2 linked regions of the Duganella zoogloeoides genome follow. The protein of the gene in region 2 interacts with the protein of the main gene of each other region in a pairwise test. Links are inferred from orthologs where the notes say so. Each region holds a gene or a part of one and is shown on either strand. Other genes may lie near its edges.

Region 1 (4,314 bases), 1.9 Mb from region 2 along the record:
TGCGGATACCACTCGACCATGATGTTCGGGTACAGCGTGAGCCAGATCGCGCCATACGGCGGCGCCTCGCCACCACGGAATTTCAGTACCTGCTCCTGCCAGCGCTTGTAGACTTCGGAGCCGGACTTGAGCAGGCCCTTGTTCACGCCCACGGTTTGCACGCTGTAGTCCTGGCCGAATTCCCAGCGCAGGTCGTCACAGCTGACAAAGCCGCCCAGGCCAGGGTGGAATGGCTCGACGTGGTAGTCCTCCAGGTAGACTTCGATAAAAGTCTTCCAGTTGTAATCGCACGTTTGCACTTCCACGCGGTCGAACATATAGCCGGAGAAATCGAGATCCTTCGTGACCGAGAGGTTCTTGAGCTTTTCCATGACGTTATAGCCGTTCTGCTCGAACTGCAGGCCGTTCCAGCTTTGCAGCTTTGTCTTGGGCAGGTTCAGGCACGGCGTTTCGGCGAAGTGGGGCGCGCCGATCAGTTCACCCTTGAGGTCGTAGGTCCAGCGGTGCAGCGGACAGACGATATTATTGGCGTTGCCGCGGCCATTGAACATCAGCGCCTGCCGGTGGCGGCAGACGTTGGACAGCAATTCGAGCCCATTGGCGTTGCGCACCAGCATGCGGCCTTCGTTTTCGGCCGCGAGCGTGGCAAAGTCGCCGACCTCGGGCACCATCAGTTCGTGGCCGACGTAACGCGGACCACTCTGGAATAACTGCTGCTTTTCGCGCTGTAACAGCGCCTCGTCAAAATAGACGTCAACCGGAAGTTGCGCGTTAGAACGCGCCAGCTTGGCGTGGGTACCCAGATCGGACATCCAAACCCCCCTTAATTAAAATACATCAAACCAAGAAGAGACAGAATCCGCAAATTCCTGAATTCAAGTAAGTTGAAAATAGTATTTCGGACAGAACCGGCAATTATACCGTTTTTTACCGGGCGGGGGCAGAGGGAGCACTGGTCCAACTTGTAGGGAAATGCAAGAAATGCATGCACTTCACGTATACAGTGGCGATTACGATAAAATCCGTCATCCGTCCGGGTGGCGTCCGTATTGTTCCACCGGAGTGGGTGGTTTGTTCTAAAATAACGGGCTACACTGCCTGGCAAGCTTTTTTGCCTTGAAACCTGAGTGACCATGTCTGAAAACGACGAATAACGATGTCTAAGAAATTATCTGCCGAAGCTGCAACGACCGCCGCCGCCGCCAACGTCTCGTTTGAAGAAGCGATGGCAGAGCTGGCCCAACTGGTTGCGCAAATGGAAGCCGGCCAGCTGCCGCTCGAAGCATCGGTGGCCGCCTATGCGCGCGGTTCCGAGCTGGTCAAGCTGTGCGCGGCCCAGCTCGAAAAAGTGGAGTCCCAGGTCAAGGTGCTCGAGGGCGACATGCTCAAGCCATTCGAACAAGCCGCCGAGGCCGAACAATGACCGCCGCCTTCGACGACTGGATGAAAACCGTGCAGGCCGGCTCGGAAAACGATTTATCGGGTTTCCTGCCCGCTGCCACCGCCACGCCCACCAGGCTGCACGCCGCCATGCGCTATGCGCTGCTCGGTGGCGGCAAGCGCGTGCGACCGTTGCTGGCCTACGCGGCCGGCGCGCTGTTCGATGCCGATGCCGCCATCGTGGCGCGCGCGGCAGCGGCCGTGGAAATGATCCACGCCTACTCGCTGGTGCACGACGACATGCCTTGCATGGACGACGACGCGCTGCGCCGTGGCAAGCCCACGGTCCACATCGCCTACGACGAAGCAACCGCGCTGCTGGTCGGCGACGCGCTGCAATCGCAGGCCTTCGTGGTGCTGGCCGAGGCCGACACCAGCCTGATTCCACCGACGCGCCTGGCGGCCATGTTGAAGGTGCTGGCCCATGCATCGGGCTCGGCCGGCATGTGCGGCGGCCAGGCCATCGACCTCGACAGCGTGGGCCTGAGCTTGACCCTGGAACAACTGGAACAGATGCACCAGCTCAAAACCGGCGCCTTGCTGCGCGCAGCCGTGCTGCTGGGCGCGCTGGCCGGCAAGGACCTCGATGCGGCCGCGATGGCGGCGCTGGACCAGTATGCGCGCGCGATCGGCCTGGCGTTCCAGGTCGTCGATGACGTGCTGGATGCCACCGCCGATTCGGCCACGCTGGGCAAGACCGCCGGCAAGGACGCGGCTGACAACAAGCCGACCTACGTGTCGATTTTGGGGCTGGAGCCATCGCGCGCGCTGGCAGAAACATTGCGGCTCGATGCGCACGCAGCGCTCGCGCCGTTCGGAGACAAGGCTCTGCGGTTACGCGAACTCGCGGATTTGATCGTGCAGCGGAAGGCATAAATGAACTTGCTAGAAAAAATAGATTCACCGGCCGACGTACGCGCACTGCCGTACCATCAACTCACGCCGCTGGCGCACGAACTGCGCGCCTACCTGCTCGACTCCGTCTCCAAGACGGGCGGTCACTTGTCGTCCAACCTGGGCACGGTCGAGCTGACGGTAGCGCTGCACTACGTGTTCAACACGCCGGAAGACCGCATCGTGTGGGACGTGGGCCACCAGACCTATTCGCACAAGATCCTCACCGGCCGCCGCAGCCGCATGCACACGCTGCGCCAGCTCGACGGCATCTCGGGCTTTCCCAAGCGCGACGAGAGCGAGTACGACACCTTCGGCACCGCCCACTCGTCGACGTCGATTTCGGCCGCGCTGGGCATGGCGCAGGCGGCCAAGATCAAGGGCGAGCACCGCCACGCGATTGCCGTCATCGGCGACGGCTCGATGACCGCCGGCATGGCCTTCGAGGCGCTGAACAACGCCGGCGTGCAGGACGACATCAACCTGCTGGTCATCCTCAACGATAACGATATGTCGATTTCGCCGCCGGTCGGCGCGCTCAATCGCTACCTGGCGCGCCTGATGTCGGGGCAGTTCTACGCCGCCGCCAAGAACGTCGGCAAGTCGGTCTTGCCCGGCCCCGTGCTGGAACTGGCCAAACGCCTGGAAGAACACGCCAAGGGCATGGTGGTGCCTGCCACCATGTTCGAGGAATTCGGCTTCAATTACATCGGCCCCATCGACGGCCACGACCTCGATTCGCTGATTCCCACGCTGCAAAACATCAAGCAGCTCAAGGGGCCGCAGTTCCTGCACGTGGTGACCAAGAAGGGCCAGGGCTACAAGCTGGCCGAAGCCGAACCGATCCTGTACCACGGCACCGGCAAATTCAACCCGGCCGAAGGCATCAAGCCGGCCACGGCGCCGGCCAAGATGACCTACACCGAGGTTTTCGGCAACTGGCTGTGCGACATGGCCGCTGCCGACAAAAAGCTGGTCGGCATCACGCCTGCCATGCGCGAAGGCTCGGGCATGGTGCGCTTCGAACAGCAATATCCCGACCGATACTTCGACGTCGGCATCGCCGAGCAGCACGCGGTCACCTTCGGCGCCGGCCTGGCCTGCGAAGGCCTGAAACCGGTCGTGGCGATCTACTCGACCTTCCTGCAACGCGGTTACGACCAGCTGGTGCACGACGTGGCGCTGCAAAACCTCGACGTCACGTTTGCGCTCGACCGCGCCGGTTTGGTCGGCGCCGACGGCGCCACCCACGCCGGCAATTACGACCTGGCCTACCTGCGCTGCATCCCGAACATGGTGATCATGGCCGCGTCGGACGAAAACGAATGCCGGCAAATGCTCACCACCGGCTACCGCTATCCGGGCCCGGCCGCCATCCGCTACCCGCGCGGCGCCGGCATCGGTGCAGCGATGGAACAGGAGCTGACCACCATTGCGCTCGGTAAAGGCGAAATCAAGCGCCAGGGCGCCCGCATCGCGATCCTGGCATTCGGCTCGATGGTCGCGCCATCGGTCACCGCCGGCGAGACGCTGGGCGCCACGGTCGCCAATATGCGCTTCGTGAAACCGCTGGACGTGGAGCTGGTCAAACAACTGGCCGCCAGCCACGACTACCTGGTGACGGTGGAAGAGGGCGCCATCATGGGCGGCGCCGGTGCCGCCGTGGCCGAAGCGCTGGCCGCCGAGGGCATCGTCAAGCCGCTGCTGATGATCGGCCTGCCCGACAAGTTCATCGACCATGGCGATCCAGTCAAGCTGCTCTCGAGCGTGGGACTCGATGCGGCCGGCATCACGGCGTCGATCAGGCAGCGCTTCGGCAATGCGGGCAATGCGGGCAACGAGATAAACGCTGGCGGCGACGAGCCACGCCTGGTGGTCAACAACGGCTGATGCCGCGCCGTACCCCAGTGGGGGCGGCGTCAGCCTGCGCCAGCGCCGTCAGCGACGCGCTTGCGCCTTAGTCCAGGAACATGCGCAGCT
Region 2 (4,186 bases):
AATCTCGTCCATTCGGCGCAGCCGCGCCCTCCCAGCACCCAGGATGACTTTGCGATGACGATTAAAAGCGATAAATGGATACGCCGCATGGCGCAAGAGCACGGCATGATCGAGCCGTTTTTCCCGGACCAGGTGCGCATGGAAGAAGGCCGCAAGGTCATTTCCTACGGCACCTCGTCGTACGGCTACGATATCCGCTGCGCCGACGAATTCAAGGTGTTTACCAACATTAACAGCACCATCGTCGATCCGAAGAACTTCGACTCGAACTCGTTCGTCGATATCAAGAGCGACGTCTGCATCATTCCGCCGAACTCGTTCGCGCTGGCCCGCACCGTCGAATACTTCCGCATTCCGCGCAGCGTGCTGACCGTGTGCCTCGGCAAATCGACCTATGCCCGCTGCGGCATCATCGTCAACGTCACCCCGTTCGAGCCGGAATGGGAAGGTTATGTGACGCTGGAATTCTCCAACACCACGCCGCTGCCAGCCAAGATTTACGCCGGCGAAGGCTGCGCCCAGGTGCTGTTCTTCGAAAGCGACGAGCTGTGCGACGTCTCGTACAAGGACCGCAACGGCAAATACCAGGGACAGCACGGCGTCACCCTGCCGCGCGCATAACTGCGCGCGAGCCTGCAATCGATTAAAATTTGCTTTTTAATTAATCAGGCGACCAGATGGCAACGCAAGGCGAGCACGAATATTTCGAGAAAATTGGCCATGACGGCATGCAGCACGCCACGCACAAGCCCTGGTCCGATGCCGAATGCGGCCTGTACCTGATGGAGCTTGGCGCCATGCTCGGCTTGATGCCGGAGCGCGGGCGGTTGCTCGACATGGGCTGCGGCACCGGGTGGACCAGCGTGATGTTCGCCAAGCGCGGCTACGACGTGGTCGGTACCGACCTGGTGCCGCAGGCGATTGCGGCCGGTTACCAGCTCAAGGAAAAGGAAGGGCTGGAGAACCTGCAGTTCGTGGCGGCGGACTACGAGTCGCTTTCCTTCCGTGAAGAGTTCGACGTGGTGGTGTTTTTCGACTGCCTGCATCACGCGGTGGACGAAGTGAGCGCCCTGCAAAGCGCCTGGCGCGCCCTGAAGCCTGGCGGTATCTGCATTACCTCGGAACCTGGTTTGGGCCATGCGCGCCGGTCTGCCGCTGTGATGGCGGAGTTCGGCACGACCGAGCGTGATATGCATCCGGCCAAGATCATCCGTTCAGGCAAAAAAGCAGGCTTCCGCGACTTCAGCGTGCATCCGCATGCCTCTTATCTCTACATTGCCTTGTACCGCCAGACCGCCAACAGCCGCCTCGGCAAGCTGCTGCGAATTCCCGGCATGCGCACCTTGGTCGGCTTGTTTACCGTGCTGCTGTCGAAGCACCAGGCCGGGATCGTGGTGCTGCGAAAATAAACGCCAGCGGCCGGTGGTCTTAACGCTGCTTTACATCGCTTTACATGACGCGGGCTTCGGCCCGCGTTTGCTTTGCCGTTAACTCTTTAACAGAAACGTCAAGGAGTAAAAAATGGTATCAGCAATAGGATCGAGCACGGCAGCGGTGAGCACGAATTCGAGCACAAGCAGTGCATCCTCGGAAAGCAGCACCATCGCCAACCTGCAAAAGCAGATGCAGGCGCTGCAGAAGGATTTAACCGAGGCGAACAAGGATACCTCGGAGACGGGCCAGGCCAAGGCCAAGCTGCTGCAAACGCAGGTGGACGCGCTCCAGCAGCAGATCGCCCAGTTGCAGGCGCAGGCCGCGCAGAAGGCTCAACAACAGCAGGCCGCATCGGCTGCATCGGCCACGGCCGCCGATACCGCCACCACCGACACGGCAACCGCCACCAGTACCAGCGCCGCCAAGTCGCGCTACGACACGCTCGGTTCCATCATCGATACGACGGCTTAAACGACACGCTCCATGACGGCGGCCACCAGCGCCGCCGACGCCCGGTACAACGGCACATGGCCGCGCAACAGCACCTGGGCGCTGCGCCGATAGGCGGCGCTACGGATCTCGGGCAGCCCGGCCGCCATGCGCGCCACCACGGTCGCATCGAGGATGCCGGCCGGATTTTCGATGCCGACCTCCACGTCGGCAAACGCGCTGCCAAGCGACGGCACGCCGTGCGCCACCCGCTGCGCCACCGAGCCCGGCACCAGCACGGCCGCCGCCAGGCAACAACCGCCGGACACCGCCATCGACGCGTGCCCCAGTTGCGGCGTGAAGTAGCGGGTGGCGATATTGCCGCCTGCTTGCGGCGCGCCGACGATGCAAATCTTGGGGATGGTTTCGCTGCGCGCCAGCTCGTCTTCGGTCATCAGGGCGCCATCGCGCCGGCGCAAGCCCATGCGCAAGCCCGCTGCCACCCACAGGCGCTGCAAGGTTTGCTTGAAGACCGGGTCGGCATCGAGTTCGGCGATCGATTCGTGCGCGGTCTTGCCCAGCTCGGCCGCATCGCAGATCACCATCGGCACCGCCACATCCACGCACGACACCGAATAGCCGTCGATCAGATCGACCACGCTGCCGGTGGGCAGCAGCCGACCGGTCTTGGCACCCACGGGCGATTGCATGAACAGGTCCACGGCCGGGTAGGCGCCATCGACGCCCGGTATCTCTGCGGTGACGAAGCTGCCGTCAGGCGCCGCCTGCATGCGCGAGACAGTGTTCACGCCCGTGTTGGCGTTGCGTATCCGAAGGTCCGCCGATGAAGTCACCAGGCCGCTATCGGTCGCCCACAACTGCAGGGCAGCCGACATATTGCCGCAATTAACGCTCCAGTCGATGGCGCCGTGGTTGTGCGCCAGCTGGGCCAGCGTGCTGACCAGCACATCGCCTTCCGGGTCCGGTTCGATCGCGGCGAAGAACACCTTGTTGCTGGTGGGGCTGCCGCGTCCCAGGCCGGTGATTTGCTTGTTGCGGTCGTTTTTCCCGGCCAGCGGCACGCCCATCAGGTGGCGCAGCAGTTCTTCGCGCAGTGCCAGGTCCTGCGGTGACCAGCGCTCCCACAGTACCAGCCCGGTGGAGGTGCCGCCGCGCATGTGGTGGACCGGAAATTCCAGCACACCGTGGCGTAGGCGCGGGGCGAAGGATTCATCCATGGCTCAAATCGGCTTGACCGGCAAGATGATCTCCACGCACAGCCCGCCACCCTCGCGGTTGCTGGCACGGATGAAGCCGCCATGCGCTTCGATCACGTGCTGGGCAATTGCCAGGCCGAGGCCGTGGCCTTCGGTGCTGGCGTTGCTGGAGCGGAAGAAGGGCTGGAAGATGGTGTCCAGGTCGGCCGGCGCCACGCCGGGGCCACGGTCCAGCACGCGTATCGACAGGCGTTGCGCACCGGGCAGTGCCTGCACTTGCAGTTGCACCTCGCCGCCCTCGGGGCTGTGCTTGATGGCGTTGCGCACCACGTTTTCGATGGCGCGGCCCAGCAGGTCGGTCTGGCCGATCACGATCACGTCGGCTTCGCCTTGCTGCGTGACGGTGCGCTGCTGGCTGGTCGCTTCGAAACGGGCGTCGTCGGCAATCTGGTCGATCAGGTCGGCCATGCTGATTTCTTCCTGGCTGGCCTTGATGGCGCCCGCTTCCAGGCGGGCCAGGGTGAGCAGTTCACCGACCAGCTTGTCCATGCGTACGCTTTCGCGCTCCACCCGCTCCATCGACGCTGCCATCTTGTCAGGCTGCTGGTGGGCCAGGCCGATTGCGGCCTGCAGGCGCGCCAGTGGCGAGCGCAGTTCGTGCGAGACGTCGTGCAGCAGGCGGGTCTGGCCGTCGATCAGGCTGCGCAAGCGCGCGGTCATGCGGTCGAAGTCGCGGCCCAGGTCGTTGAGCTCGGTACCGCGCTTGCCGGTGGCATTGACAAAGCGCGGCGACAGATCGCCGCCGGCGGCAGCGTCGAACGCCTGGCGCAGCGCCTGGATCGGACGTGAAAAATACCAGGCCAGCAGGAACGAGAACAGCAGGCTGGCCAGCACGGCCGCCATCAGCGGCACCCACGGCGTGAGCGGCTGGAAGCGCGGGCCCATCGGTCCGCGCATGTCGCCGCCTGGCGGCCCGCGCAGATCGGCGCCTGGCGTTGCGCCCGGATTCATCTGGCCTCCTTGTCCACCTTGACCCGCCCGGTTCGGTTGGCCCGGCTGCTCCCAACGCGGTGGCGGCTGGCCACCGGGCATGCCCTCGCGGCTCA

Evidence for each region.
Region 1: the proteins of SR858_RS10785 (region 2) and SR858_RS02645 interact in binary tests that used the Escherichia coli proteins (3 or more experiments, as listed by UniProt). The link is inferred for Duganella zoogloeoides from one-to-one orthologs.

Annotation. Positions count from the first base shown.
Region 1 is NZ_CP140152.1:586,120-590,433, forward strand. What follows is about bases 402-3,367. They hold SR858_RS02645 (polyprenyl synthetase family protein), read left to right. Parts: upstream 402-1,419; coding sequence 1,420-2,316; downstream 2,317-3,367. Other genes in these bases: SR858_RS02635 (aromatic ring-hydroxylating oxygenase subunit alpha), read right to left, coding at 402-812; SR858_RS02640 (exodeoxyribonuclease VII small subunit), read left to right, coding at 1,157-1,423; dxs (1-deoxy-D-xylulose-5-phosphate synthase), read left to right, coding at 2,317-3,367. Outside these bases: more of SR858_RS02635, read right to left, coding at 1-401; more of dxs, read left to right, coding at 3,368-4,224; SR858_RS02655 (serine hydrolase domain-containing protein), read right to left, coding at 4,292-4,314.
Region 2 is NZ_CP140152.1:2,441,254-2,445,439, forward strand. What follows is about bases 376-3,213. They hold SR858_RS10785 (FlxA-like family protein), read left to right. Parts: upstream 376-1,521; coding sequence 1,522-1,905; downstream 1,906-3,213. Other genes in these bases: dcd (dCTP deaminase), read left to right, coding at 376-621; SR858_RS10780 (class I SAM-dependent methyltransferase), read left to right, coding at 678-1,409; SR858_RS10790 (PrpF domain-containing protein), read right to left, coding at 1,902-3,101; SR858_RS10795 (sensor histidine kinase), read right to left, coding at 3,105-3,213. In the rest of the region: more of dcd, read left to right, coding at 55-375; more of SR858_RS10795, read right to left, coding at 3,214-4,186.